DNA from 4 places in the Paenibacillus sp. FSL H7-0716 genome. Region 4 is predicted to be linked to each of the others. Evidence: predicted binding sites of a transcription regulator. Region 4 holds the regulator's gene; each other region holds the start of a gene.
What was found. The regulator Rex, encoded in region 4, represses fermentation and respiration genes when NADH is low (regulators of the CRP and FNR family bind a similar motif). The targets are predictions, from matches to a motif close to TTGTGAAATATTTCACAA.
Positions count from the first base shown of each region.

Region 1: MHH60_RS16940 (flavocytochrome c) is a predicted target of Rex. The motif match lies at 6,197-6,214, and genes of this name have one in related genera.
Region 2: scfA (six-cysteine ranthipeptide SCIFF) is a predicted target of Rex. The motif match lies at 2,245-2,262, and genes of this name have one in related genera.
Region 3: MHH60_RS25740 (phosphoketolase family protein) is a predicted target of Rex. The motif match lies at 3,223-3,240, and genes of this name have one in related genera.

Region 1 covers NZ_JBBODA010000012.1:112,169-120,235, reverse strand. The annotation lists gene MHH60_RS16955 (helix-turn-helix domain-containing protein) at 1-758, opposite strand, end outside; gene MHH60_RS16950 (glycoside hydrolase family 88/105 protein) at 1,184-2,203, shown strand; gene gnpA (1,3-beta-galactosyl-N-acetylhexosamine phosphorylase) at 2,216-4,378, shown strand; gene MHH60_RS16940 (flavocytochrome c) at 4,462-5,985, opposite strand; gene MHH60_RS16935 (spermine/spermidine synthase domain-containing protein) at 6,469-7,356, shown strand; gene MHH60_RS16930 (aminoglycoside phosphotransferase family protein) at 7,409-8,067, shown strand, end outside.
Region 2 covers NZ_JBBODA010000012.1:149,881-157,947, reverse strand. The annotation lists gene MHH60_RS17120 (histidine kinase) at 1-1,213, shown strand, start outside; gene MHH60_RS17115 (response regulator transcription factor) at 1,188-1,970, shown strand; gene scfA (six-cysteine ranthipeptide SCIFF) at 2,289-2,438, shown strand; gene scfB (thioether cross-link-forming SCIFF peptide maturase) at 2,561-3,955, shown strand; gene MHH60_RS17100 (hypothetical protein) at 4,271-4,441, shown strand; gene MHH60_RS17095 (hypothetical protein) at 4,438-4,761, shown strand; gene MHH60_RS17090 (hypothetical protein) at 5,180-5,803, shown strand; gene MHH60_RS17085 (DNA cytosine methyltransferase) at 6,225-7,394, opposite strand; gene MHH60_RS17080 (sensor histidine kinase) at 7,646-8,067, shown strand, end outside.
Region 3 covers NZ_JBBODA010000028.1:27,302-35,368, forward strand. The annotation lists gene MHH60_RS25720 (uracil-xanthine permease family protein) at 1-352, opposite strand, end outside; gene guaD (guanine deaminase) at 391-1,755, opposite strand; gene MHH60_RS25730 (hypothetical protein) at 2,065-2,253, shown strand; gene MHH60_RS25735 (GntR family transcriptional regulator) at 2,341-3,063, shown strand; gene MHH60_RS25740 (phosphoketolase family protein) at 3,357-5,738, shown strand; gene MHH60_RS25745 (ABC transporter ATP-binding protein) at 5,899-8,067, shown strand, end outside.
Region 4 covers NZ_JBBODA010000002.1:25,104-33,170, forward strand. The annotation lists gene MHH60_RS02940 (3-hydroxyacyl-CoA dehydrogenase family protein) at 1-16, opposite strand, end outside; gene MHH60_RS02945 (AAA family ATPase) at 150-1,652, opposite strand; gene MHH60_RS02950 (hypothetical protein) at 1,645-2,187, opposite strand; gene MHH60_RS02955 (cell wall elongation regulator TseB-like domain-containing protein) at 2,598-3,116, opposite strand; gene MHH60_RS02960 (amidohydrolase) at 3,289-4,590, opposite strand; gene MHH60_RS02965 (redox-sensing transcriptional repressor Rex) at 4,577-5,230, opposite strand; gene dinG (ATP-dependent DNA helicase DinG) at 5,361-8,067, opposite strand, start outside.

The sequences.
Region 1 (8,067 bases), on a different contig from region 4:
TGCTTGCAGGCCTCTTCAATACGGGTACTGTTTAGGAAGTCAAGAGGTGCGGACCCCATAATCTCATGGAATTTCCTGCGGAAATGAGTGGTACTTAGGTGGCACAGATCAGCTAAAAAATCGATGGTAATCGGCATCATGTAGTTTTTAGTGATGTATTCCAGAACGGGTGAGATGACAAAATCGCCCTTCAGGCTATGCTCTGTTTCTTGACTAACCAAGGGCTCATTCCGGGAATGAATTCTAAGAAGCTCTATATAAAGCGATAACAATAAGCCGTAGGCACTTTCTTGATAGTAAGGATTTTTTTGCTTCAATTCCTCTAAGACCGATGTCGCAAGGGTATAAACCTTGGGATGTTCCTCTTTGTTCAAAATACAGTTTGTTCCCTTAATTGCCCACAGATTCGGCTCAAAGTTGCTGTAAGCGCTCTTGAAGGATTGCTGAAAAAGATCCTCAGGCGAAAAAAAGATATAAGACCACAGACTGGCTTCATTCGGCGAACTATAAGTTGTATGAGGGAGATACCTAGGGATGAAGGTCACATCTCCGGCTTTAAAAGGCACAGATTCTCCTTTGATCTCCATGATGCCGCTATCCGAATGGCAAATGCCAATCTCCAAATGATTATGGAAATGCAGATGTTCACTTTTAATATCAGAAATCTTCCAACGTTCACCGCTTAACAGCAAGATAGGAAAGTTTATCGGTAAGCTGTAGTGGCGGTATTCAATGATGGGCTTCTTTTTTCTGGGCATATTCTCAATACTCCCATTCTTATTACGTAGGTTGAGTAGATTATAGGTTAACGTTATATCAAATTCAACTATATAAAGAGAACTTGATATTATACAATTTGGGAAAAAAGTGGCGGAGGAGAAGTTTGGAACTGTAGGAGCGTTAGCGTCCGCCTTTGTCAGCAGATTTCCACCGCGAAGAGCGGTATAAAATCAAGAAATTCTTACGACAACAGCGGCCGGAAGTCCAAACATTCTCTGTAGTCACGGCCAATCCCGAAATATAAGAACTACTAGTTAATGGTTGAAATTGCACAGTTTAGTTATGAATATGCTTAGAATCAGACCATTTTACTACTTACAATAGAGTTAGTAAAGCGTTTACAATGTGGACGGACAGCTCTCAAGCGCCTTTGGGGGCGTGTGCGAAAGAGAGGAGAAACAAGATGCTTCAATTAACTTATGACAGAGAAGAGATTTTAAGGGTCATCGATAAAGTGGTCAGAAAAACAATGGCGATGGATTTAACATGGGACTGGCCTTGTGGTGTGGCTTATTATGGGGTAACCAGAGCTTATGAAACTACAGGAAATAAAGAGTATTTGGATATGCTTGTCCAGTGGGCAGATGAATATATCGAGCTGGGTCTGCCGGATTGGACAGTTAACACCTGTGCTATGGGCCATATGCTGATCACCTTGTATGAAGAAACAGGTAACCAGAAGTATTGGGATATTGTGATGAGCAAAGTGGATTATCTGCAGAACAATGCGCTTAGATTCGGAGATCATGTGTTGCAGCATACCGTCTCTATTTCTAATGATTTTCCAGAACAGGCATGGGCGGATACCTTGTTTATGGCGGCATTTTTCCTGCTCCGTGTAGGAAGCAAATTAAAGGATCAGGAAATGATCCAAGATGCCTTGAATCAATATTATTGGCATATCAAATACCTGCAAGATCCTAGCAGCGGGTTTTGGTACCACGGCTACAATAATGTGAAGCAGGATCACATGTCTGGACTATTCTGGGGCAGAGCGAATGCTTGGGGCGCATACACTATGTCGCAAGTTAAAAAGCTTTTGAAAGAATGGTATTTGTATCCCCAGTGTATGGACGTAGAGTGTTCGCTGCGCGATCAACTGGCCGCACTCAAGCTGGTGCAAACGGAGCACGGCCTGTGGCGGACTGTACTAGATGATGAGGAGTCTTATGAAGAAGTATCCGCGTCTTGCGGCATTGCGGCTGCTATGATCAATAACGGCAACCCGCTGCATACCAAATATGTGCAAAAGGCCCTGAAAGGTATTTTGAACAATATCAGTGATGATGGACGGGTACTAGGTGTTTCTGGCGGAACAGCGGTTATGAAGGATCGGGAAGGATACCGCAATATTCCAAAAGACTGGATTCAAGGCTGGGGTCAAGGCTTAGCATTAGCTTTTCTATCCGATATGCTTAAATAGGAGGGATCCAAGTTGTCCAAAAAAACAACGGGGGCCTTTACACTGCCGGGAGAATCCGGTTATGAGGCATTGACCCTGGAATTAGCTGAACGTTGGGGTGCTGATGTCATCCGTGACAGTGACGGCACACAGTTGTCCGATGAGATTATCAACGCAGGATACGGCATTTATTCTACAATCTGCATCATCAGAGATCACAACGAATGGGCGTCACAGAATTCAGACAAGCTGCAGCAGAGCTTTTTAATAACTAATCCGAAGGTAGCGGTACAAGATTATTTATCCATCTATCTGATGGAGGATTTTTTTGCTGAACAATTCCGAGTGAATGATTCCAAAGAGGCGTTTAAGTACTGGCAGGTTTTTGACCGAACGACGGGCGAAGAGGTTCCAAGAGAACAGTGGAATTATGAGCGGGAATCGGGAAATGTAGTCATTACCGGAATTGCACCTTGGCATAAATACACAGTCAGCTTCATGGTCTACCGGATTTGGGAAGAGATCTCCATGTACAATCACACCACGAATCACTGGGAAAAAGAGCATCTGATGCAGATCGATCCCATCTATGTAGAAACGCAAAAATATTTACTCCATTGGATAGAAGATTGGTGTCATAAGCATAAGGAAACAACAGTGGTTCGGTTTACCTCCCTCTTTTATAATTTCGCCTGGATCTGGGGCAGTGATGAGCGCAATCGCCATTTGTTCTCGGACTGGGGTTCATATGATTTTACGGTAAGCTCAAGAGCGCTTGATCTGTTTGCCAAAAAATATGGGTATTCGCTCACGGCCGAGGATTTTGTGAATGGTGGGAAATATCGGGTCAGTCATATCCCGGCGCAGCAGCGGAAGCTGGACTATATGGCATTTATCAATGATTTTGTCATCGAATTTGGTAAGCAATTAATTGATATTGTGCATAAGCACGATAAGCTGGCGTATGTCTTCTATGATGATAGTTGGGTTGGCATGGAGCCTTACAATGACCGTTTTGAGGAGTTTGGTTTTGACGGGATGATTAAATGTGTGTTCTCAGGGTATGAGGCAAGGCTTTGTTCTGGTGTAAAAGTAGATACCCATGAGATTCGGCTGCATCCCTATTTATTTCCGGTTGGATTGGGAGGGCTCCCTACGTTTATGGAGGGAGGTAACCCTACGCTCGATGCCAAAAAGTATTGGATTAATATCCGGCGCGCCTTGCTCAGAGAGCCTATAGATCGGATTGGACTGGGCGGATATTTGCATCTTGTAGAGCCTTATCCGGATTTTTGTGATTATATCGAAAAGATCGCGGATGAATTCAGAGAAATTAAAGAGCTGCATCATAAAGGCAAACCGTATCACATTAAGACGAAGGTAGCCATTTTACACACTTGGGGTAAATTGAGATCGTGGACTTTGTCCGGGCATTTCCATGAAACGTATATGCATGATCTGATTCATATCAATGAGGCTTTGTCCGGATTGCCGATTGAAGTCCAGTTCATTGATTTTGAAGATATCCGTAAGGGAGTATTACAAGAGTGTGATGTAGTGATTAATGCCGGCTCGGCAGGTTCAGCATGGAGTGGCGGAGAATACTGGAGTGACCATAAGTGCGTGGACTTACTGACAGCGTGGGTTTATGAGGGCGGTACTTTTATAGGTGTCAATCAGCCTTCGGCGCTTGAAGGTTATGACAGCTTTTTCAGAATGGCCCATGTGCTTGGTCTGGATGAGGATACAGGCTCCAAGGTAGCTCATGGAAGATGGACATTTGAGGCTAGAGATGAGCAAGATTTAGTGCCTGAAGGAGCCAGCATAACACCTAAAAATAACATTTATCTTACGGATGGCTCGGCAGCGGTATTGTGTGAAAAGAGTGGGATGATAACATTGTCTGCCCATGCCTTTGGTAAAGGAAAGGGGATCTACCTGCCTTCTTTCACCTTAAGCTTTGAAAATACAAGATTGCTGTTAAATGTGATTCGTTATGCCGGGAATGAGTTAAAGGACACAAAGTATATTACGGATAATTTATATACAGAGTGTGCGTATTATCCAGAAAGTAAAATACTCGTCGTGATTAACAATAGCGACCAGCTTCAAAAAACTACGATTGATACAGAATATGGACAACAAACGTTGGAATTAGATCCGTTTGATACTATTATCCGAACTATTGGCGATTAATTACATTAAAAAAGCTCAAGCCAGCGGCTAACTTGCCGATGCTTGAGCTTTTTGCTGTGAGGCCTATAGTATCTAGTATCTACTTATTTTGCTTTTATGAATTCAGCAGATTTGATCCCAGCTTGACGGCCGAAAATAATGATTTCTGCAACAGAGTTGCCGCCAATCCGGTTTTGTCCGTGTAAGCCGCCTGTAACTTCACCTGCCGCAAACAGACCAGGAATAGCTTCACCATCTTTATTCAGAACTTCTGTGTTCGTATTGATCTTCACACCACCCATGGTGTAGTGAATCCCAGGAGCAATTTTAATAGCGTAGAAAGGACCAGTGGACAGGTCATTGTCCATTCCTGTAGTTCTGCCAAATTCGGCATCCTTTTTATTCTTAACGGCGCTGTTCCAAGTATCAAGCGTTGTTGCCAGCTTATCCTCTGGAACACCGATTTCTTTGGCCAAAGCTTCGATGGAATCCGCCTGAATCACGAAGCCCATTTTGTCATATTGTTCAATAGCCTTCACACGGGATTTAACACCGGAATCAAAGACCAGCGTAGCTGCTTTTTCAGGCAGTGTATTGATGGAAGCCGTTACTTTATCACGGGTATCCAATTCGTTGGTGAAGCGTGTGCCTTCACTGGAAACAAGGATAGCGCCTTCCCCACGAACAGCTTCGCCGATGAGGTAGGATTTTTCTTGCTGCACAGTCGGGTGAACTTGGATTTGATCCATATCGACGGTTGTGCCGCCGAGTTTCTCAATCATCTTGATGCCGTCTCCGGTACTGCCGATTTGGTTAGTAGTAACGTAGCCTTCCAAGTCAGGTCTTACCTCGGAGATCAAATCCATATTGGCACCGAACCCGCCAGTGGTTACAACGACAGCATCTGCCGTAATTGTTTTTTCCTCTGTTTGGTTAAAGAGGACTTTGACGCCATTTACTTTGCCGTCTTTTTCAGTGATTTCTTTGACATCAGCATTCACAAAAAGTGGGATTTCTTTCTCTTGTACGTTTTTCACTAAACCTTTGACAAGGTATTGACCCACAGCAGAGCCATCTTCAGGACGGTGTGTACGTTTTTCGTTCATGCCGCCTGTAATGGTGATATTGTTCAAGCGGATTCCGATGGAATCCAGCCAATCGATCGCACTCGCGGAATTATCAACGAAGAAACGAAGCATTTCTTTGTCGTTAGTGTCATGGCCACCTTTTAATGACTCTTCATAAAATAAATCATTGCTGTCTTCAATGTTTTGTTCTTTTTGGAATTTCGTTTCAGAAGCATTCATTCCCGAAGAGGATTTGGTTGTGTTCCCGCCGGCAACCGGCATTTTTTCCAAAATAACAGGGTTCATGCCTTTCTCTTTGGCCTCAAGCGCTGCGGACATTCCCGCACCACCCGCACCGACAATGATGATATCATATTTATCTTTTAATTGATCGAATGGTGTGTAGCTTGCTTCAGATGCCCCGGAGACGGCTTCAACTTCTTTTTTCTCGTTGTTATTACTCTTGCTCTCGTTCACCTTGTCGTTTCCATTACCGCAACCTGCGGTAACGAGCATGACAGAGAGGACGAGACTCAGAGCACCAGCTGCTTTCTTTTTCATTGTTAACCCTCCACTTTTATATTTCTCTATTAAGATGTACCAAAAGAACCCGACAAAAAAGAAAGGAAGTATCAGAGGGAGTTGGAAGTGGAGAAGCGCGCGCGTCGCTGTTATTCTCCTAACTTCAAATCTTCTACGGTTACGTCCACAGTTTCCATCGTTATTCTCTTTAGTTCATCTTCTTATTAAGTATACCATCAATCATGACTATTAGTGAAAGTTTTCACAAATTATACAAGTCGTCTATTCTAACATAGGGTAACGAAATATTGAGCGGATTAGGCGGAAAATGGACCATAAACCATATAACTAGAAGATTTGGCGTGAGATTTTCTCACTGTAGAAGTGGTAACTGTCACGGATTAGTAAAGCGGTTTTTGTTCTTCTGGATTTTTAAATGGTAAAATGAGAGTATTGCCTACTAGTCAATCTGGAAAGACTAACATGAGACATAGAAACAAATTCTAATTAATAGGTGAGAATATGGAATTTAATAATGTAATAAAAGAAAAAGTAAAAGAGGATAACTATAAAGTGTTTGCTTTACTAAGCCGCTATTTGAATAATACCCCCGACTTTATTAACAAAGAAGAAATTGAAGAAATCGTAAACTGTGGTGTATCTTATGAATACGCTTTTGGTTTAATGCTGGCTGCTGCTTTTGGGATGGATACGGTTGATAATGTTGATGATAAGGAATTGTTCAACCAATATTTTAGCAATATGCTTCATAAGCTTGATGCAAATGAATATTATGACAATCCATATTATAAAAATATCAAGATACCCACTATAAAGATTAATAATAGTGAATTAAAATATGAAAAATATAAACCTTTTGAAGGTTTTGTTTGCAATGATATCATCCGGACAGAAGAGGGAAGACAAATTCCTCAGGTTGGTTTTTTTCAAACTGAATTCATGTTCCCGGCTGTCTTGGAGAATGACAGAATCTGGATGACGATCACGCCAAATGAAATAGAAACAATGAAAGAAGCTGTTGATAAAGCGTGTGGGAATGTTCTTACGTTTGGGCTTGGACTTGGCTATTATGCTTATATGGTTTCTGAAAAAGTTAATGTTGAAAGCATAACGGTTGTTGAAAAAAATCAAGATGTCATTGATCTATTTAATAAATATGTACTGCCACAATTCAGTAATGCTCATAAGATCAGGCTTATCCAAGCAGATGCTTTCGAATATGCAGAACAACATATGTCTAAGGAAAAATATGATTTTGTATTTACGGATTTATGGCATGATGTTTCTGATGGAATGGATATGTATTTAAAAATGAAAAAGTTTGAAAAGGAAAGCCCGGATACTGTATTTATGTACTGGATAGAACAATCTATTTTATGTTATTTGTAATTTTGAGTTGCGTAAATCTGTTGTAGCTGACTCTGAAAGGAAGAACCCATTTTTGAAAACTCCTATATCTATCATAAATTGGCTAGAGCACAACGAAATCATAAACGACTTATTAAATCAGGAAGACAGCTTAATTGCGCATACAATGGATCAAGGATTTGAAGCTGAGGTCATAAGGATTAATTCTGATCAAGAGAGCTATGTACTTAAAACATGGAATAAGGAATCCAGACCGGATGTCCAGTTTCAATATCGTTTATTGGATGTTCTATCCGAACGAGGAGTAGCCGTCTCTAAACCAGTGGGCTGGGGAATCAATCCGGAGGGATATAAGGTGTTGTTAACAGGTTTTGACGGAACCCCTATTCATAAAATGAATACTCGGAAAATGAAGGAACTCGCAAACCTATTAGCAAAAATACATAAAATTCGCGTTGAAGAGATTGGAAATATACAACTGCCAAAATACGATTTCATCGGCTACTTTTTCCCTGAAGCCAAAGAACAATCTGATATTTATAATGTGTTGACTATTCTTGTTGAGCAAACTCCAATGAAGCAAGACTGTATCATTCATGGGGATTTTCATATCGGAAATATAGTGGAGGATAAAGAGCGATATACCATAATTGATTGGACGAACGGCCAGTTGGGAGACTCTAGATATGATTTTGCCTGGTCACTTATTCTGCTGAAAATATATATCTCCGA
Region 2 (8,067 bases), on a different contig from region 4:
CGTATCCAAAGCGAATGCAGCCGAAATCGTCGTCATTCTTTATCGCGTGAATCCATCGGTGAATGATGAGGTAGCTTATATTGCCGCAGCCGTCTCCGTCAAGAAGATGAGGGAGATTGCTCAAGATGTAATGCTATATGACCAGTCAGGCCAGCTTATCGTCGATTGCAGAGAGCTGGGTGAAGGAGATGGAGCGGAGGATGCAGCAGATAAGAAGAACATGAGTGTGTTTGAGGCTCCAATTCAAAATGTGGAGGGCTGGAAGTTAGTACTCAAAGTACCGAATTCAAGTCTATCGCTCGCGGTGATCAAAACCCAGCGGACTGCATTGCTGGTAGGCGTTCTTATCGGTAGTGCGTTTATCGTCTTTCTGATGCTGCTTGCTTCTTCCATTATTCGTCCAATTCAGTCGCTTCGCCAGGTAATGGAAAATGTGCAGAACGGCAACCAAACCATACGAGCAGATGTTACGCGCTCGGATGAGATCGGCGATCTTGGACGAAGCTTCAATGACATGCTTGTTCAATTATACGCTGTGGAGCAGGACCGAAAGGAGATGGAACTCAGACTGATTCATGAGCAGATCAAGCCGCACTTTTTATACAACACATTGGATACGATCCAGTGGATGGCAACGGAACATGGAGCAGACAATGTGGTGGAGATGGTGGAAGCGCTTAGCGCGTATTTCCGATTAGGGCTTGGCACAGGCAGTCCCTACATTCTACTTGATCAGGAGTTGTACCATGTCGAGAGTTATCTTCATATTCAAGGTGTGCGATATGAGGAGATTCTGGACTACGAGCTACGATATGATGAAAAGCTTGCTCAGTGCCAAGTCGTTCGCTTCATGCTGCAGCCTTTGGTGGAAAATGCGATTTATCACGGGATTAAGCCACTTGGGGATCAAAAGTGCAAAATTTCGATCACAGCATATAAACAGGTAGATTATTTGGTCATTAAGGTTGTAAATAATGGGGTTATGATTCCTGAAGAGAAGCTTGAACAGATAAATCAAGCCCTAATTGATGATAAATATGATCGTTCTGCCACAGGCTTTGGGCTATACAGTGTAAACCATCGCATTCGACTAGCTTACGGGGTGCCATATGGCCTTGCAGTAAAGAGTGAAGATGGCATTACCGTTATGGTCATTCGAATACCTTTGGACGGGGAGTGGAATGAAGATGTGGAAGATTGTCATCGTCGATGATGAAACGATCATTCGCAAAGGCTTGCGACAATACATTGAGGAGAGTCCGTATCTTTTTGAGGTTGCAGGAGAAGCGAAAAGTGCAAACGAAGCATTGAATATGGTGGAGGAAGCCCCACCACATGTATGTCTTGTGGACATCAACATGCCGAATATGAATGGGCTCGATCTGATGAATATATTGCGCGAACGCTGCCCGTCGGTTCTGGTTGTCATCATCAGCGGGTACGATAACTTTGAATATGCGCGTCAAGCCGTGCAACTGCAAGCATTCGATTATGTATTGAAACCTGTGCCGAAGAGTGATCTGAACAAGCTGCTTCATCGGATCGATGAGCATCTTCAGGTAAAATATCCTTTGCATTCACATGAAGGCAGGGTGGATAAGGAGCGGGAGCTTCCCGGGTATACAGGGGATGGAACAGTGCTTATCCAAAAAGTGACCGAGTATATTGACAGTCATTATCAGGATCCGGAGCTGTCTATTACTCGAGTAGCAGCACTATTTCATATCAACCAAACCTATCTTAGCAAGCGTATGAAGCAAGAAATCGGTGCTTCATTCCTTGACTATGTCACCGAGCTTCGGATATCGAAGGCGAAGGAGATTCTGGATGACGTAATGCCGAATATCAAAATCGGGGATCTGGCCGTGAAGGTAGGGTATAAGAGCCAGTACTATTTTAGTCGTGTGTTTAAAAATAGAGTCGGCTCAAGCCCCTTAGAGTACAAAAAGCATCCGTTCGGTTATGGATAGGAGGGCTATTCTCGTCCCTCTGCTGCATGCCATAGATGGACAAGTATGAGAAAAAATCGTTATTGAAGAGATGGCATCATTGCCGTCTCTTTTTTGTTTCACTTTTTTAGTATTGCACTGACTCTGGTTACCGCTACCGAATCCTATGATCACAAGCATAAACGACTGCACGAAAATTAACGTTGATACTTATGTTTAAGCCCTCTCTACTCTGCTGGGTGACGGGAATCATAGACGTACTTGCGTGATGTTGCTACGATGTTCCATGGAAATTAAGTGAAAGTGATCACAAGAAATTACAGAAGGAGTTATTTTATCGTGAAAAGAATTGTAACACTGAGCACACGCAAACTGATGGATACCGCAAAACACGGCGGATGCGGCGCATGCCAGACCTCTTGCCAGTCCGCTTGTAAAACTTCCTGCGGCGTTGCAAACCAGAAGTGTGAAAATGCAATGAACAGATAGGATTCGGAATTTTACCGCCCATTGCTCTGCTGATGGGCGGCTATTTTTAAGAAATGGATGCTACCTCTAAAGGAAGGCAAAGCCGTTTCTACTTGTGTGCAAAAGGAGCTTGATTAGCAAGTATGATTCATCAATATAAACTAAATGGATACAATATCGTGCTCGACACTTACAGCGGCTCAGTACATGTTGTTGATGACCTAGCATATGAAATTATAGCGCTTTATGAGAAAACTTCTGTCGACCAAATCGTGACAATGATGTTGGAGAAATATAAGCATGATTCCACCATTTCTGAGAGTGACATTCGAGAAACCATCGTGGATATCGAGGAGCTTATAAATGATGGACAGCTCTTTACAAAAGATGAGTATGAGAACCTCTCGCTTGATTTAAAAAAACGAAAAACTTATGTTAAGGCGCTCTGTCTTAATGTTGCGCATACCTGTAATCTATCATGCGACTATTGCTTCGCCAGCCAAGGGAAATACAACGGAGATCGAGCGATCATGAGCTATGAGGTTGGACAAAAAGCTATCGATTACCTGCTTGAAAATTCGGGTCATCATCGCAACCTGGACATCGACTTTTTCGGCGGCGAGCCGCTTTTGGCCTGGAAAGTAGTTAAACAGATCGTAGCTTATGCAAGAAGCAAAGAACAAGAATACAAAAAGAAGTTCCGCTTCACCTTCACGACGAACGGGATGCTGCTGAACGATGAGGTCACCGAGTTTTTAAATCAGGAAATGTACAATGTCGTATTAAGCCTGGATGGAAGAAAAGAGGTTCATGACCGGCTTCGCCAAACGGTTAACGGAAAAGGCAGCTACGATCATATTCTTCCGAAGTTCCAGGAATTCGTTCGAAAGCGCGGAGACCAAGAGTACTATGTACGGGGAACTTACACTCGTAACAATGTCGATTTCACCAACGATATATTTCATATCGCAGACCTTGGTTTTGACAAAATCTCTATGGAACCAGTCATCTGTGATCCAAAGGAACCCTATGCACTTACCGAGGAGGATCTCCCGGAGATATACAACCAGTACGAAATTCTTGCCAAGGAAATGATCGGTCGCGGTGAACAAGGCAAGGGGTTTACCTTTTATCATTACATGCTTGACCTCTCGGAAGGACCTTGCATCCAGAAGAGAATCACTGGCTGTGGTTCGGGAACCGAATATCTTGCTGTCACCCCTTGGGGAGAGCTTTTTCCTTGCCACCAGTTCGTAGGGGATGAAGAGTATAGCATGGGGAACCTCTGGGATGGCATCACAAAGCCAGAGCTGCAATGTCAATTTAAAGAGAGCAACTGCTACTCGAAGCCGGAATGCAAGGACTGCTGGGCGAAACTCTACTGCAGCGGTGGTTGTCCTGCCAATGCACTGCACGCGACGGGTTCCTTGGTCGGAACCTATGACTTCAGCTGTGACGTCTTCCGCAAAAGAGTCGAATGTTCCATGATGGTAAAGGTGGATGAATCCATTAGAGCGATGGAAGAACAACCTAACTAATTAAAATAACGTATCAATAAACCATAACCGAGAAATAGACACTTTTAAATAAAGTGCTCTTTCTCGGTTTTTTTGTACGGAGAAGAAGGACTGTAAGACAAGAGAGACGATCAGTTTCTGCAAATTGCAGATTACTGATCGTCTTTTAATATGAATCTATGGAATAAATTCCGTGCGATAGGTTGGTATATCGTTGTTTTAGCAGTTGAGAACATTGCTAGCCGTGTTTTAGTATAGTTATAATGAGCTGTTTGAAAAGGAATGGCCGCGTTGTTAACCACTCATAATGAAATCGACAGCTTCGGGAGGGGCGATTTGGGGGAAGTGTTGAAGTTATACAATTTTCAGAACGAAGGCTTTGCTACACAGTTCGATTATTTGACGCTAATCAAAACCTATATGCCGTCGGGAGATACGCCAGTGAAATTTCCAGAAGTATTTGAGAATGAGATGAAAATGAACAGGTGTTTGGAGGATGAATCATGAGGGTTAAAATATTTCTTATCGTGACTATATTGTCTGCCTATTTGGTTGGATGTAGTAATTTATCGGTATTAAAAAATCAAGATGATGGAATTGCAAAGAATATCCCTACGATTGAACCATCAATGCATGCCGGAAAAGAAAATAATCTTATTCCAAGTAATACATCTGAACCTTTTGTAGGGAGTAAGGATTTGGATAGTGAAACTGAGAAGTTCTTCTATGGAACTTGGAAAGTTGAAAACCTTTTAGGATTTGCGAATTCTTACAATGATGCTTCAGAATATTCAATAGGCAAAACGTTATTGGTGATGAAATTATAATCAATAAAGATTCCTTTTCATCAAAAGGATTTGAACACTATCCTGTTTGTCAATATGAACTAGAAGCACCACTCTATAACATTACAGAAATACATTATAATAATGACTCTTTTTATAGAGTTGATAAAATGGATATGCCGAGTTTAAGCATAAATGATGAAGTGAAAGTATTAAGTGTCTCCGACTCTTCTACAGGACTTGCTATACCCGTGAGTTTTTTGGATGTGAATAATGACAGACTTATCTTGATATTAGAGGCAACACAATTTGAATGAAAAGAGTCACGGAGTAAAGGTCATGCAATGTTTGTCATTGATGAAAAATATTTTTAATTCCTTTTATGTGAGCTATTCTAAAATAAACGAGATATTTATACTAATGATATAAAGTTATAAACAGCGCACAAGGGAGTGTTTTTGTGAATCATGCATTTACGTTAAATGATATTAGAAATAACATAAAGGAGTATCAAGAGTCAGTTAAAGCCATTGGAATATTGATTGCAAGACCGAATATTCAATTTGTTAAAGAACAAATTTTATGTGACATTAACTATTTTTATCATAGGTCTGGAAAATATATTGACTTCTTTTTGCCTGGGTATGGTGCATATTGGTATGGGCACTATCCAGATGAACAGAATATTTGTAAAGTAGACGGGGTTAATTGGTCATACAGTGATAAAATGTTCTGCATATTTATTGATGAATTAGAGCGTCAAACCAAATGGAAGTATAAAGGTGAAACTGAATTAATAATTATTAATGCTGTGAATGGAGAATTCGATTTTACTAATACATTTTCAATCTGGTTAGACTCAGCTGTTAAAGATGAAGCCATCTATTCAGTAAGAACATTTATGGAAGATATAATTAGAACTTCAAGGATAAAGATTGAAACAGCCGATTTGAGAAACACAGCCTTGATTCAAACGATTGGAACAGAAGCTTTGGATTATATTATAGAAAAGCTTCCTTTTGAATCAGGTAAAAAAATAAAGAAAACCAAATACTTCATCAAGAGAAACCTCTCTCTTAATTAACTTCTAGGCGATGATCAAAAATCATTGTAGTTATTCACTTTTATTATCCTAGCTCTAAAGATGGGGGATTCTATGCTTATTAAGGCAAGATTCTTGATAAAATGAATGCAAGAATTGTGGTGAAGTTAAGAGAGAAGAAAATCTTCATCATTATAATGAAATTATTGATAGTAAAGTTAAAAGAATGTAGCCACTTTCCTAATAAAAGTAGTGTTTACATTCTTTGTATTTGAGTATTGAAATTCAAATATATAGCTGATTATCTAATTACAAAATGTAATCAGAGTTATGATATTTATAGGTTGTTGGATGTCGGATGTTAATGAATGTCTCAATTCATTAACAAAGAATATTTATTTTTAATTAACACTCTGTTGTTGTGTTCGATTAATTTTTATTAAACTACTGTTACTTCAGACGTCTACTGTTTCAAAATTTGAAGTTGATGATAGAACTCTTCAAGAAAAGTCAGAGCAAGTTTAACTGGCACTGCATTGCCTATTTGTGTAGCTATATTTTCACTCGATCCCTCATTTGCTCCCCCCCCTAATTTTCCGGTGAACTTATAATCTATTGGAAAGGTTTGAATAAGTGCAGCTTCTCTCATACTGATAGCTCGATTTTGTTCAGGATGACCAAATCTACCTTTAGTATAGGCCAAGCAGCCACATGTAATAGTAGGAGCATAATCATTAAAATTCATTCTCCCATAAACATCGCCGAAGTTTACATTCTCTTTCGTATGACATTCTAATCCAAGTTCTAAGTTAGAAGGCCAATCAGATCTGCTACCTCCGTTTTTAGGGGTATTCTGAATACGTTTCAAATTAGTTTGTGAAAGGTTTCTACATTTATGAAGCTTATCAATCGGATCTATAGCTCCCGCTGCAAGAGGCGCAAGATTATAAAAACTTAAATAATCACCCAGTTTGGGAGTAGTTATCTTTGCCGGCCAAATATTCAAAGGCACCTTAATAGAAGGAATACCTTTTGAGGAGTAAATGATACTTGCTTCTGAATTTGGAAAAGTAGAAATCTTTTTGCCGATCAAAATAAGTCTCTTTCTACGTTGGGGGACTCCATAATTAACAGCGTCTATCACTTCGAATCTTAGATGATATGAAGGTCTTCTAATATCCTTTTTATTACCTAAAGAATCCAGATTTGTAAGTAATTCAAGAAAAATATGAAATATTCTATAGTTCAATATGTTATCAACATTCTCAAAAAAAATAAACTCTGGTTCAAATAAATTTGTTACTCGGATAATTTCAAGTGTGAGTTTGTTTCTTTCGTCAGAGTTATTTATACTTTTTTTTCTATTATGTCTTGAAAATCCTTGACATGGTGGAGTAGCAATAAGCAAATCAAGAGTTTGGTTATTTAACTGTTTCTTCTTAATAGCTTTCCATTGTTTTTTTTTAATTTTTTTTATATCTTTTATAATTAAATGTTCTTTCCCGTGATTTAGTGTATATGTACTTGCAATGATAGGGTCATATTCTACTGCACACTTAATTTCAAATAGGTCCTTAGATGCTTCAGAAACGCCGCCTGCTCCAGAAAATAAATCAATTGCTGAGAATTTCAAATCGTAAACCTCCAAATATATTTCCGTATAACTTATTATTTTATAGAAACAATGTCTTTATGAAAAGAGCTACTGTGAAATTAAACAAATAATCTCAATACTAATTGTTGATCATTAATCATATATTACAAGATTGGACAAAAATAACTTATTTATTATTTCTAAACTATAAGTTAGATGTTAGAATAAAGTGGAAAATAGGCTTAATGGCCTAATGTTTTCATTAACAAATAGGGAGGCTGCTGTGCAATATGACATTAAATAAGTTTAGAACTAAAGCCAGAGCCGTCGAATTATTAGGTCGAAAGCAAATTAGGGATGATATCACTGCTTTAATTGAATTAATGAAAAATTCATACGATGCTGACGCTGAAATGGTAGTGGTAGATTTTACTCTAAATGAGGATTCTCCATATCTAATTATATATGATGACGGCCAGGGAATGACTGAGAGTGAGCTTCTTAATAAGTGGCTTGTTATTGGTACTGACTCTAAAAAAAAGGAGAAACACCTTCAACGCTCTAGAAAAAAAGGTAGAAAATTAATGGGGGAGAAAGGAATTGGCAGACTTGCTTCAGCTGCATTAGGAGAAGAACTCTTGATGTTTACTAAGGCTTTAGATAATAACTGGAGTACTCTATTTTTAAATTGGAATGTATTTGAAAATACTAA
Region 3 (8,067 bases), on a different contig from region 4:
CGGAGCTCCAACCGAGCCCCCCGCCACCACTAGCTGCATAAATACTGACGATCGCACCCAGCGGAACATAAGAAGGACCTTGAGCGATAGGCAGCTTCATACAGAAATAGGTTTGTACAATCGTTGCAAGTCCTGCGGCAATAAAGGTGGATTGGATTAACGCGCTGGACTGATTGGGCTGTAAGCCGATTAACATCGCAATAAGGAATGGCACTACATAGACATCCATAGCCAATACATGTTGAAAGCCGAGAATGACGGATTTACTAAATGAAACTTTTTCATCGGGTAGAACAGTTAGTAGCTGTGATTCTAAATGTGCTTGCTCTTGTACGTTTGCTTGTGTTTTCACTCCGATGCCCACCTTAAGTTTTCTAGTTTAATTAATCTTTAACGCGAATGAACTTTTTCACCTTGTACCCAGACTTCACGGATATTTTCAGGTCTAGCCAGGTACATTATCTTTTGAAAAATATCTTGCAAATCCTCGTTCTCATCAAAGACTGGCAATTTCGCCGAGGGTACCTTCGTATCGATTATTTGAACATCCCATGCATAACCTTCTAGTAACCGGCCGATAGGTAAGCTTAAGCTTTCTCCGCCGCCAGCGGTAGCAAGATAAAAGGATTCATGGATCGTAATTCGTGATCCGGGTACTCCGCGGTTTTGTGCAGAAAGTGAGGGATTCACACCATCCTCCAGCATTCTTGAAGACATTACGGCTTGTCTAATGTTATCGAAGAGACTAGGTGAAAAACCTCCGGAAATATCAGAGCCTAAACCAATCTCCACGCCTTTGGCATGGAAGTCAGCGATCGGAATGACACTATTGGCAAAATACGCGTTGGATATCGGACAATGAGCAATAGCTGTTCCTGTCTCTGCAAACAAATTCACATCATCTTCATCTAAAAAATTACAATGAGCCATGACAGATTTATCACTGAGCAGACCAAAATCATGCAAGGCAAAAGCATCGTTCTTCTGGAACCGTTCTTGCACATAACCGTGCGCCCAATCACTTTCACTACAGTGCGATTGAACATACGTATCATATTTAGCGGCTAGTTCTCCCAAGCCTTGTAAAGCCTCATTAGTGCAGCTTGGAATGAATCTTGGTGTCACTACTGGATAAACGCCTTGTTTAGTAGATTTAGCAAGTTCTTGTACAGCTAGTATAAATTCTTCCGTATCCACTAGTGCGGTGTGGGTGTCGGAGTCGCGGTAATTCTCAGGATTTCCCTGCGGATCGTCCATAACCACTTTTCCAACGAGTCCACGTTGCCCTTTTTCCGCACATATTTTAGCTAATAATAAACTGGCCTCTTTATGCACCGTTGCAAAATAAAGTGCTGTAGTTGTTCCGTTTGCGAGCAAAGTACCAACCACGTCATCGTAGACTTTTTTTGCAAAAGCCAGGTCTGAGAATTTAGACTCCAGTGGGAAGGTATAAGTATTTAGCCAATCATAGAGCGGGATATCTAATGCAGTTCCAGATTGAGCCCATTGTGGCGCGTGTACATGCAGGTCGATAAAGCCGGGCAAAAAATACTGGCCTTCAGCTAATACATGAAAATTGTCCTGACCTTGATAAGCATCAAGCAAGGGTTGATAGTCGGGGTGCTCCGGTGCAACAATCATTTCTATCATCCCATCCGAATTGATACAGAAGAGATGGTCCTTTAAAATTTGAATTTCTTTTGGGGATAGGCTAGAAAATGAAGTGCCTAGGAATATTTGCATATAATTTCTCATGATTTCCGCCTTAATGTTCGTCTTTTGGTGTGCATTCGTTATTATAATCCGTGAAAATGGATAAGTCCAGACCAAAAGTCGAATAAAGGCGTAATTGACGGATAGGAAGAGCTGAGGAGTTGAAACCGAATATGACGCATAGACGTCGCTTCGCTAGGCTAGAATACAGAAAAAGATAGGGGGAAGTAAAAATGCTCGTCGGCTTCGAATCCTTTACGGTTATAGAAAATGAATGCGGTTACTATCTTGTGATATAATAGATGAAATCGATCAATAGTTTGAGAAAATTGGATTAGGAGTGTTGCCTGGATGAGAAGATACAACATTTGGCGCCCGTTGATGTTAATTATTGTTGCTGTACTTACAAAAAGCTTGGTCACTAACCTGTGTATTTTGTTTGGTATGCAGGCTGAATCAGCAAGTAGTATGGGGACGCTGGGCATGGTCATTGCCGGTTTAGTGATGTACAATCGCATGACAAATCGCCGACGTAAATAAGCTGGCCGGATAGATTATAAACGTCTGGTTATTATGTTATAGTAAAGGTTGAAATAAAACTTGTATCGACCTGAAAAGGAGTACTTCATGACACAGTTTGTCTACAAGCAAATTATTGATGACTTAAAAATGAAAATTTTTGCTGGGAAGTTTCCCGACATGAAATTACCGGATGAACGAACGCTTAGTGAAACTTATCAAGTGAGTCGTAGTTCTATTAAAAGTGCTCTGACTAAAATGGCAAATGCCGGCATTATTTTTAAAAAGCGTGGCTCAGGGACATTTATAAATCCTTTATACATAAAAAATGAATCTATTTTTAACTACGAAGGTTCTAATTTAGGTGTCACCGACAATTTTCAAATGAATGGGAAGAAGCCAAAGATTAAAGTTTTGAAATTCGAGGTCATTCCACCAACGGATGATTTGCAACGGGATCTGTTTTTAGGACCACATGATTTTGTATACAAAATCGTTCGCTTGCGTCTTTTTGATGATGAACCCTTTATGATTGAAACAGGTTATATCCCAATCAAAATTGTACAGAATTTAAATCAGACCATTATTGAAGGATCTATCTTTAATTATTTGGAGGATTCACGAAATCTGGCGGTAACCAAATCCTTTTTATCGATATCCGCAGAACCCTCTGAGGCTACGGATCAAGAGTTGCTGCATTTGCAGGCGAATGAGCCAGTAAGCATTATGGAAGGGATTTTCTTTTTAGATAATGGCACGCCATTTGAATTCTCCCATATGCGCTTCCACTATAAATACTTAAAATTTAATACCTTTGTGTCCGTTCATTAAAAGTAAGACTGGGGAATTTTTCTCGGTCTTATTTTTTTTATTTTGTGCAAAATAGATGAAGGACAAGTAGCAAATATCCCCGAAAACTACAGCCCATATTTTTACATATATATTAATATTGACGTATTTTTACAGACAATTGACACCGTTTTTCATACTATGTTCATATTTTCACAAAATTGGACCGTATCATTTGTTGAAAAGGTTGAATTAATTTTTCGCGGCGGTATGATGTACTTGTGGAAGAAATTACGGCAATGTAGACACAGAAAAAATTTTGGGGAGTGGAAGAAATGGTATTATCCATGGATGTTGATTACTCATCAAAAACTTATTTAGAGAAGCTTGATGCATACTGGCGCGCAACTAACTACATCTCTGTAGGTCAACTGTATTTGAAAGATAATCCGTTGTTAAGAGAACCGCTGAAAGAAGCAGACGTAAAGATTAAGCCAATTGGACACTGGGGAACTATTCCTGGCCAGAACTTTATTTATGCCCATTTGAATCGGGTCATTACTAAATATGATTTGAATATGTTCTATATTGAGGGTCCTGGTCATGGCGGTCAGGTCATGGTTTCGAACTCCTATCTCGATGGTAGCTATACTGAAATTTATCCGGAAATCACACAAGATATCCCAGGACTGAAGAAATTGTTCAAACAATTCTCTTTCCCGGGTGGAGTTGCTTCCCATGCTGCCCCTGAAACACCTGGATCGATTCACGAAGGTGGCGAATTAGGTTATTCTCTATCCCACGGTGTAGGTGCAATTCTGGATAATCCAGATTTAATCTCCGCTGTTGTTATTGGTGATGGAGAGGCTGAAACTGGCCCATTAGCAGCTTCATGGTTCTCCAACCGGTTCATCAATCCAGTTACTGATGGTGCAGTTCTGCCGATCTTGCACTTAAATGGTTTCAAAATCAGTAACCCAACGATTCTGTCTCGTCAATCCAAAGAAGAAATTACTTCATACTTTAAAGGTATGGGTTGGGAACCGTTCTTCGTTGAAGGCGAAAATCCTGATCTAATGCATCCAGAAATGGCTAAGGTGCTTGATACCATCGTTGAAAGAATTGAAGCGATTCAAAAGAATGCACGTGACAACAATGACCTTACGCGTCCGGTTTGGCCAATGTTGGTCTTCCGTTCTCCTAAGGGCTGGACGGGTCCAAAGCAATGGGATGGTGTTCCGAATGAGAACTCGTTCCGTGCCCATCAGGTGCCGATTCCAGTGGATCAAAAGAATATGAAGCATGCTCCAGCGTTATTGGCGTGGATGAACAGCTATAGACCAGAAGAATTATTTGATGACAATGGTCGTCTGAACGCTGAACTTGCTGAGATTCTGCCAACTGGCGACAGACGTATGGGAATGAACCCAGTTACTAATGCTGGCAACCAAATTAAAGATCTAAACTTACCGAATTTCCGTAAGTTCGCACTTGATAATTCCAAACCAGGTGAAGTAATAGCACAAGATATGGCCGTTCTGGGTAAATACATGAAAGATGTTATCTCTCTGAACGAAGAGAACCGCAATTTCAGAATTTTCGGACCGGATGAAACAATGTCCAACCGTCTGGGACCTGTCTTTGAAGTAACGAAACGTCAATGGTTGGATCAAGTGATTGAACCGAATGATGAATTCCTAGCTTCTTATGGCCGTGTTATCGATTCCCAGTTGTCTGAACATCAGGCGGAAGGTTTGCTTGAAGGTTACGTATTGACAGGTCGCCATGGTTTCTTTGCAAGCTATGAAGCTTTCTTACGTGTCGTGGATTCGATGATTACTCAGCATTTCAAATGGCTGCGTAAAGCAACAGATCAAAGCTGGCGTGCGGATATTCCATCATTGAATGTGGTAGCAACTTCAACTGTATTCCAACAAGACCACAATGGTTACACTCACCAAGATCCAGGTTTGCTAGGTCACTTGGCTGATAAAAAACCAGAATTTATCCGTGAGTATTTGCCGGCTGATGCCAACTCCTTGCTGGCTGTCTTTGACACCGTCTTAAATGACCGTCAAAAAATTAACTTGATTGTTTCTTCCAAACATCCTCGCCCACAATGGTTCAGTGCGGATGAAGCACAAGAGCTGGTGGATAAAGGACTGAAGATTATTGACTGGGCAAGCACCGATCAAGGTGGAGAGCCTGATGTTGTCTTTGCTTCTGCAGGTACAGAACCCACTATCGAAAGCTTGGCTGCCATCTCTATCCTGCATGAAAAACTGCCGAACCTTAAAATTAGATATATTAACGTGGTAGACTTGTTGAAACTGAGAAGTCAAAAATTAGATCCGCGTGGCTTATCTGACGAAGAGTTTGATCAATTTTTCACAAAAGATAAACCAGTTATCTTCGCTTTCCATGGATATGAAGGCCTGATTAAAGACTTGTTCTTTGATCGCCATAACCATAACCTGCACGTACACGGATATCGCGAGAATGGCGATATCACAACACCATTCGATATGCGCGTATTGAATCAAATGGACCGCTTTGACTTGGCGAAGGAAGCTGTTCTGAGCTTGCCTAATGCTAACGACTATAAAGCGATCGCAGATGAAATGGATGCTATCGTTAAGAAACATCACCAATTCATTCGTGAAGAGGGTATTGATTTGCCAGAAGTAGAGAACTGGGTATGGAAAGCTTTGAAATAAGCGCATAGCCAGTACCATAGGAAGTAATACAAAAAGACACCTTTTGAGGTGTCTTTTTATTTGTTTAAATAACCATACAAAACAATTATAATCATTTTTTCATCTTTACCACTGTAAATATATGTGAGTAAATAGGTGGGTAAAGAAAGGGGAGAAATGTATGACATCTATTGATAAACTTCCCAAGTCTATAGAAATACAGCTTACAGAACAACCTTTATTTCACTCTGTATCTGATTTAATGAAGGATGGGCAATTCGGTGAGCAGTGGCTTGTATTGACTGAGAAGGAGGTTTCCGTTTGGGGGACGGACGGGAAACTGGTCTCAAAGCTTCTAGTCTCGAATATTACCGATGCCCGGGTAGTAGGCGGGGTAGGCGGCGGCTCGTTGCTTGTGGATACCCAAGAGGGGCCTATTATACTTATACGTTATACAGCATCACTTACCTCTATATTCGGTTTTGCTGCTAAATTAATTGGCGCTGTAGCTAAAGGAGAGGAACGGCCAACCGCTTCTGAAAAAGAGTTTCCAAGGAATTGTCCAAAATGCCGCAATCCACTGCCGGAAGATTCGCAAGCTTGTCCGGTGTGCAAGAGTAACGGCAAGGTTCTATTTCGGATGCTGAGCTACGCCAAGCCTTATAAGATCCAAATGATCGCTGCGGCGATTATGTTGATTTTTACTACATTGGTAGAGCTTGTTCCACCTTTTTTGACGAAGATGATCGTTGATAATGTGTTGACAGAAAAGGATATGGGCTCAACGCTTCTATGGATTGTGATCGGGCTAGCAGCCACGTCCTTAGTAATTACTTTAATGCAGACTGTACGTGGACTTATAGGGGTATGGATTGGTTCCAAAATCATGGGTGATCTTCGTCATGATGTGTATCATTCCTTGATGAAATTATCGTTATCTTTTTTCGACCGAAGACAATCTTCGCAATTTATTGGACGGGTGAATAATGATTCAGAGGCGATGCGGCAATTTATGACTGACGGTGTAATCTGGGTCTCGGGTGAATCGCTGCGGGTAATCGCTATTTTCACTATTATGTTCAGTATGGATTGGAAGCTGACGCTGCTTGCTATGCTGCCTATGCCGCTTATGGTGGTGCTGTCGACTGTGTTATGGCCGATGATTGGCAGACGTTGGTACCAGCAGTGGAGATCTATTTTTAGATTAAACGCTTTGGTTGGCGATTCTTTGCAGGGGATTCGTGTAGTCAAAGCATTCGGCCAGGAAACAACAGAGATGTCACGTTATACGGTCGCCAATAAGGAGCTGGTGCGGCATAATATTCGGATCGAAGGTTTATGGCAGGGGATGTTTCCTGCTTTTGCGTTGGTTGCTGGTGTGGGTACGTTATTAATTTGGTTTTATGGCGGAAAAACGGTGCTAGAGGGTCAATTATCCATCGGTACGCTAATCGCTTTGGTGACCTACCTTGGGATGCTTCTCGGACCTTTGCAGTGGGTGAGCCAAATGATCAACTGGGCCAGCCATGCGATTTCAGCAGCAGATCGGGTCTTTGAGATTATGGATACACCGTCAGATGTGCCTGATACAGTAAATCCAGCAGCCATCGGCCGCGTAAATGGTGAGGTTGAGTTTAAGCGGGTTACTTATGGATACGAAAAACATCATCCTGTGCTCAAGAACGTGAATTTAAAAGTGGGTGCGGGCGAGATGATTGGTCTGGTCGGACATTCAGGTGCCGGTAAGTCGACGTTCATTAATATGATCTGCCGCTTCTATGACACAGATGAGGGAACCATTACCATCGATGGTGTGGACATCCGAAATATCAGCCAGTCAGATCTGCGTAGTCAGATCGGTGTAGTGCTGCAGGAGACCTTTCTATTTGACGGAACGATTGCTGAGAATATTGCCTATTCTAAACCGGACGCTACGGAATTAGAAATCATGCGTGCAGCAAAAATCGCCAATGCCCATGATTTTATCGTTCAATTGCCGGATGGCTATGATACCAGAGTCGGAGAACGTGGCCATAAATTGTCCGGTGGAGAGAAGCAGCGAGTGTCTATTGCCCGAGCAATAATTCACGATCCACGAATTCTAATCCTAGATGAAGCAACGGCTTCTGTAGATACAGTGACCGAGCGGCAAATTCAAGAAGCGATCTCGCGACTGGTAAAAGGCAGAACGACATTCGCGATTGCCCATCGATTATCCACGCTAAGAAATGCGAACCGGCTTGTAGTGCTTGAACGCGGGAAGATCATTGAAGTGGGTACACATGAGGAATTGCTTGCAGCAGAAGGTGCTTACTTCAAGCTAGTTGAGGCACAGAAGGAAATGTCGCAG
Region 4 (8,067 bases):
TTTTCTTGAAATTCATAAAAAAGTCTCCATCCTTTCAGGTATCTATACTTTTGTATTGTACCTTGTCTGTCGCAAAAATTTATAAAGCCCGACATATAATGATATCTTAGCATGCCTGAAAAGTAAAAAAAAATAACCAGCATAAATATTTATGCTGGTAAACGCACGCTGTCACGAAATTGACATCGAAATTGCTCTCCAGAGAGCACTTCTTCCTTCATTAAAATGTCAAGGGAGTAATCAAATACATTTCGTTGCTTTTCAAGGTGGTCGTGAGTACGTACCATCAACTCATCCAATATTTTACTATTTTCCTTCATAAGCTCTTCAGTGGTAACCATTTCCAGCTTGGCGATACCCAACGAAGTCAATCCGGATTTCATCATGGTTTCGACAATATTCAGGGCCTGATCAAAATCACCACGTGAACCTGTGCTTCGTCCGCCATAATACATTTCTTCTGCAGCCGCTCCACCAAGTGCGATCATAATCTGATCTTCTAAATAATCCTTGGTGTACAGATACTGCTCTTGCTGAGGATTGTGACGTACATAACCAAGGGCTTGCCCCCGCGGAGTCAACGTAACCTGACTAACACTTCCCGGACGAAGCAGCTCTGCCATAATGGCATGTCCCAATTCGTGAATCGCCACACGTTTTTTCTCTTCGTGGTTAGTTTCTCTGTCCGTTTTTTCCCCCATCATAACCTTGTCAATCGCCATCGACAGATGCCGCTGCTCAACCTCTGTCAATTCCTCACGCATCATATAAATTGCTGCCTCATTCATAACACTTTCGAGCTGAGCACCGGAAAAACCATAGGCTTCTTCGGAAATTTTGTCGAGGTTCACATTTGCATGAAGCGGCTTATTTTTGGCATGCAATTCGAGAATCGATTTGCGGCCTTTTTTATCAGGCATGTCCACTTGAATATGACGGTCAAACCGGCCAGGACGCAGCAATGCTGAATCAAGCATTTCTTTTCGGTTAGTGGCTGCTACCAGCAAAATACGCGGTGTTTCGTTGTTATAGATCCCGTCCATCTCGGTCAACAGCTGATTCAAGGTCTGATCATATTCTCGCTGCTGTCCGCCTTCACGCTTACCGCCAATTACGTCAATTTCATCTATGAAAATAATAGCGCTTTGCTTATTTTCCTTAAGGGCGCGGGTACGGGCATCCTTAAACAAATCGCGGATACGGCCGGCACCGACACCTACGTACATTTCTACAAACTCACTGCCTGATGCTGCTACAAATACAGAGTTCGTATAATGTGCTGCTGCTCTAGCCATAAGGGTCTTACCTGTTCCTGGAGGGCCTGTAAGCAGAATCCCTTTCAAAGGCCGAATCCCGAATTTGCTGATTTCCTCATGCCGTATCAAAAAATCCAACGCTTCACGCAGCTCCTGCTTTGCATTGTCTTGCCCGCCAATTTCTTCAAAAGTAAGCTTTGAAGGTCCATCCTTCTTGCGTTTCTTCCCCGCACCTGCATTTACCGCAAGTCCGCCTCTTAAATGAGCAATGATAAGTAAAGCCGTGAGCATCCCAGCAGCAATTACAATCGGGAATATATTAATGCCTAAAAAAGCCATAAAAATAAACAAAACAGGAACAAATCCGATTAGAATTTCTTTAAGGTATTTAGGCATTATTCCATACCCCCAATGTCGCAGGTTTACGCGGCAAAATAATAAATTTGCTTTCTTTTCCATTACTCAAGCTTACATAGACATTATTGTCGTCAATTTCTGTTGAGGCTATCACATTTTTATATTGCGGATATTGCGCTTTGAGTCCATCAAGTTCTGTGGGTATAAGTGTATATTTACGGCTCTCCATGGCTTCAGCTACAGAGAACATCGCTTTATCCCAGTATTCATCCAGCAGTTCACTGGAGTTCTGTTCTACATCAAGTTTTAGTGTACGTCCATCAATCATCGATTTTCCTTCTTGGGAGACGTACTGAACCAGTTCACGTAATTTCGTGCCTGGCTGGAGATCAAGTTTCAAAGTGACCTCATTGCGGTTAATACTGATATGAGAATTATTGACGCCCTCATATTGAGATACAATCTTCTGAAGTGGTTCCTGCATTGCAAACTGACGATATAAAAAGAAGCCACCAAACAATAGAGTAGCCGACAGTAGAGACGTTATCAGCACAGGTACAAGACGTAATTTCAAGAAACGTCCTCCTCTCAAAGATGACAAAATATAAAGCTCAGTATAATAATTTATAGCTACTTGAGAGCTCATCAGAGAGACTGAAGTCTCTTATTGCTGTTCTAATTACAAGTAGTAGTATATCACAGGTGTATATACTAATTTCAAAATAAATGTGAATATATTTAAAATTTAATTTTTTAAATATTTCCATCAATACCAAATATATTCCTCACTTTCGACAAAATCGGCCTTGATTTTTAATCAATCGGCCTATTTTTGTGTATGAATTTAAGAGAATATTCGGTGATAACCACCCATTCAGTATATCACTTAGTATATCACTTTTGTACATCAAATAAATGTAAACAAGCGAACTTATACTAAGTTCGCTTGTTTACTATGCCACCCTTAATTTCCTTATGTTCAGCTTAACTTTTAGGTAAACTGTAACCTTCGCCCATTCGGGACCCATCCGAAAAGCGATAAAATTGATAATAATACCGACCGCTTTGTTTATAAAAAAGCTGCCAAGCATACTCTCCGTTATATACTCCCGGCAGCAAGCGTTCAATCGTTATGTCCGGAAGATCAGCTTTGATAATGCCGCGTATTTGGGCTTCCGAGGTTCCTTTACTTAGTTCCTCAGCAAACACTGCATCGTCGCCTTCAGCAAATTTTCCATCTACCGTAAAGCGGACCCAGACCATAAGAGCAGTCCCGGCTTCATTTTTCCCTGTTAATACCCAGTACACTGCATTTTCATCCCAAACCGATTTTTGTGCTTTGGTTACCTCTGTTAGACCCGCTCTGGTTTTGGCAACATCCTTAGCGATATCACGCTCGTTCCATTGATCTTTCATAATATAGGCATAGAACTGGATAAGTCCAAACCCCAGGAGCAGAATCAGAACTGACCCCAGGAGGATCCATTTTTTCCTTTTCTTCAAGGTACAGCTCCCTTTCTAGTAATATATCTTTTTTGATTATATAACACACCCGCGTGTTTATCCAAAATTTCATAATTTTCTAGCTTTCCCAGCCTTAAAAATACACAAAAGGCCGCAACTTTTGCTAAAAGCAAAAAGTCGCAGCCTTTTATTTATTCGTTATTCTCCAGACTTAACGCTTCAATAAACCTTCGAAGGCTTCTTGCGCTTTACGCCGGATAGCTTCCTCATCCAGGGTTAAGCATTGTCCATGCTTGATGACCTGTTTACCATTCACCCACACATGCTCAACATCCTGAGCGCTAGCAGAGTAAACTGCATGAGACAACAGATCTGTGTGTGGCAGCAAATGCGGCTGATCGATATCAATAGCAATGAAATCAGCTTTCATCCCTACAGCAAGTCTGCCTACATTATTTAAAAAGATGGACTGCGCGCCATATTCTGTAGCCATACGCAGAGCCTCTGGAGCTGGAACAGCCGTTGGATCACCGCTGACACCCTTATGAATGAGAGCTGCAAGCCGCATCTCTTCAAACATATCCAAGTTATTGTTGCTTGCCGCGCCATCCGTGCCAAGAGACACCTTCACACCAGCTTTTAGAAGATCAGTAACCCGAGCCACTCCGCTAGCCAGCTTCAAATTACTGCCCGGATTATGAGATACACCCACATTATGGCGAGCCAAGATCTCAATCTCTTCATCATTTAAATGAACACCATGTGCAACTATCGAGGGACGTGTGAACATTCCAAGCTTCTCTAAGTGAGCTACAGGACGCAACCCGTAATCCGCCACATTTTGTTCCACTTCACGTTTCGTTTCGGACATATGCGTATGCATCGGTAAATCCAGATCATGCGCTGCCTGCACGAACTTAACCAGGAAGTCCGGAGGGCAAGTATAAGGGGCATGTGGCGAGATCATAGTAGTAATTCTACCGTCAGCCTTTCCATGCCAGTTACGGGCAAAAGAAATCGCTTCCGCAAGCTTGTGATTCTGTACATCCTCTGGACATAACCCGATCACACCACGCATCAATACGGAACGGATACCTGATAACTCAGCTACCTCGGCTACTCGGTCCATATGATCATACATATCGAGGAAGGTCGTAGTTCCACCCTTCAGCATTTCCAATACAGATAAGGAGGTTCCCCAGTATACATCATCTCCGGTGAACTTTTCCTCCATCGGCCACATCTTCTCCTGAAGCCACACTTGTAGCGCTAAATCATCTCCATATCCACGCAGCAAAGACATCGCCGCATGACCATGTGTGTTTACAAGTCCAGGCATGAACAGCAGACGGCTGCCATCAACCACTTGCACTCCAGCTTCCATCTGAGGCTCTTCTTTTCCTATGTAAGTGATTAAATCATCTTCAATAGTCATATATCCACTCAGAACCGGCTCATCCGTTCCCGGAGTCAGAAAATACCCGCCCTTAATTATCGTTTTATTGTTGTTCATGTTCGCTTTCTTCCTTTCCATCCCGCAAGTAATAAGCAAGACTTTGCAGATCAGTTGTAAAATCAGCTGCATGCACCCGGATATTCGGTGGTGTCTTCAGAATCACAGGGGCAAAGTTCAAAATCGCTTCAATCCCAGAAGAAATGAGAATATCTGCTACATTTTGAGCTTCTGAATCAGGTACGGTAATAATGGCAATGCGAATACCTTGCTCACGAATCGTGCTGCCTAGTTCATCCATCGGTTGCACAGTAAGGGAGTTGATCTTACGTCCAACCTTAGGAGCGTACGAATCAAATATAGCCGTGATTTTCATAGTATCTTTAAGATATGCATTGTAATTAGACAAGGCATGTCCGAGATTACCTGCTCCAACTAAAGCTACATTAAGCTGTTGATCCAGCTTTAGGATATGACGGATTTTCTCAATAAGATACGTTACATCGTAGCCGATACCTTTTCTGCCGAAGTCACCAAAATATGCTAAATCCTTACGAATCTGTGCGGGATTAAGATCAAGCTTTTGTCCAAGTTCCTGAGAGGAAACTGTTAATATTTCGCGATTCTGGAGATCATTCAAAAAACGCAAGTACACAGGTAGTCTGCGAACAACGGCTTCTGATATTTTATCCGATTTCATATTTTTCCTCCTAAAAATAATAATGTTCTTGTGTAAATCCATATTCAAACGTCTACCTCTCCTTACTAAGGGCGGTACTGTAACAGACCGCCCTTAAGGATAAGGAGGAGCTAAACTGAAGACGAGCGTTTTAAGAAGCGCCGCCATCCTCTAGCCATTCCGCTATGCGAGGGACCATTTGATCAGTAAGCATATGCTCCATTTTGGGACCAGGCAATGAATAAAGGAAATACTTTCCGTAATGAGATTCAATAACCCTTGTATCATAAACAATAACTATTCCGCGATCCTGCGCCGTGCGAACCAGTCTTCCGAATCCCTGCTTAAAACGAATAACCGCTTGAGGAACTGATAATTTCATGAACGGATTCTTCTTCTGGGCCTGCAATAACTCCGACTTCGCTTCCGCCAACGGGTGATTCGGCGGTTGAAACGGAAGTCTCACGATGGCCAGGCAAGTCAGTGCTTCACCTGGAATATCTACACCTTCCCAGAAGCTGCTCGTCCCCAGCAGAACGGATGCTGCACTGTCCTGAAAGCGGCGGATCAGCTTACTCCGGCTGCCACCTTCCACGCCTTGACCAAGCACCGTAATCTCTTGTGAGGCCAAAGCCTCTTTAAGCGGATCATATACCTGACGCAGCATTTTATAAGAAGTAAACAGAACCAGCATCCGCCCACGTGTTGTTTTAGCAGCTTCCGATAATGACTGTACGAGTGTATCGACAAATCGAGCATCGCCCACACTGCCCTTCACACTAGGAAAATCACGCGGTATAACTAACAGTGCCTGCTCACGATACTTAAAGGGAGATGGAAGGAGTGAGGTCATTAGACGTCCCTCTTCCGCAGCTTCGTTAAGTCCGAGATTATCAATCATAAATTGAAAAGATTTATCTACAGACAGCGTCGCCGAGGTAAGCACGATGCTTTTTTTCTTATCGAAGAACAACTCTTTAAGCTGGCTGCTAACATCCACAGGGACGGCATACAGCTGTAGTGATTTGCTGCGGTAATTTCCATTTGCCTCCAGCCAATATACTACATTATCGTCATTCAGCCCCATAAAGAATCTTACTTGCTCACGGATGGAAGCCAAATCCTTAAATAAACCGCTAATATCAGTAACAAGACTGTCTGCTGAGGATTGGCTTTCCTGGTCACGCATCTCGTTAAGCATTTTATCACCCTTACGGATGATGTCGCTTAACGTCAGATTCATAGTGTTCTCTAGCGCAACTAATTCATCCCAATCCTTCGGCTTACGGGCGGGAAGCAACCGCATAACCAGTTGTCCCGCTTCCCCCGCCCCTGCATCACTGCGTTCCGGCAAAAGGCTGAACAGCTTGTCGCTGAGTGCATCCCAGGTTTCTTTGACGGTAAGCAGATCCGGGTAAATCCGATCGATGACTCCGCTCCATTCTGAAGCCTCTTCACTGCCTGACGACTGTAATATCTGGCGCAGAGCAGGAAGCTGTCCGTTTCGGCTATCTTTATACAGTCGCGATAACGTGTGTGCCACAGTGAAATGCTTCATATGCATGCCAAGATGTTTACCAGCCACATCTTCTAAATGATGTGCTTCATCAATGACAAGATGCTCGTAAGCCGGAAGCAGCTGGTGCCCAGCCTTAACATCTGCGAATAGCTTAGAGTGGTTTGTAATGACCACGTCAGCAATCCCAGCTTCATGCTTAGCCCTATGATAATAACATTTGCGGAACCACGGACAGGAACGGCCCAGACAGGAGTCGGTATCGCTTGCCACCGTCTCCCAGAAATCACCACCCCGGCCGCTTAAATTCAGCTCTTCATCATCCCCTGATTCACTTTGAGTGAGCCATACGATCATCTGAGCGGCAGTAAGCGCATCTTCCCTTGGGCTTATAAAGTCCTTTTTATTAATTTTATGCTCAAACTTACGCAGACACAAATAATGTCCTCTTCCCTTAAAAATAGCAGCTTTAAACGGAAAAGGAACTACCTGCGTTAACAAAGGGATATCCCGCTCGCGCAATTGGTCCTGCAGATTAATAGTATGAGTGCTGACCATGACTTTTTCATTGGTGCGAACGCTTTGATAAATGGCAGGCAACAAATAACCGAGCGATTTACCGGTTCCTGTGCCCGCTTCGATCAGTAGGTGTTTGTCTTCGGCAAGTGCCGTCATCACCTCATTGATCATAATATCCTGAGCTTCCCGGCTTTCATACTGCGGTAATGTGTCTTTAAGTCGTTTGGTTACTTCGTCCATATAATCAGTAAAAGATAAATTCGCTAGCGGATTCTCAGCATGCTCATCTCTAGGTGGCGCTAACTCCGTCCAGTCTCCTACTGCAAGCGCTAATTGACGATAGAAAGTCAGATCACCTTCAGGCTGTAGCGTCTCCGCTTCCCGCTCTCGCAGCAGACCATCAAAGTACCAGCCCAGATCACTATCCTCTTCAGTAAACAGCTCACAGAGTCTCTGGATCGTAAGCAGCGGCAGCTCGTAGAGCTCCTCCAGACATTTCAACAGCACTAAAGCAGTCGCAAGTGCATCACTATCTGCCTGATGCGGACGATCATGCGTCACTCCAAAATGAGCACTGACAGAGCCTAGCTGATAAGATGTGAGCGAAGGAAAGCAAATTTTGAGAAAATCAATCGTATCCAAAATCCGCCCTTGAAATGGCAAATAACCACAACGATCTAAAGCATTTTGTAAAAAATGGAAGTCGAAAGCGACATTATGCCCTACGAGCACAACATCATCCAAGAGCGGAACAAGCTCCATCATCATCTCATCCAGCTCAGGCGCATCCTTCACATCATCATCAGTAATCCCCGTCAGACCT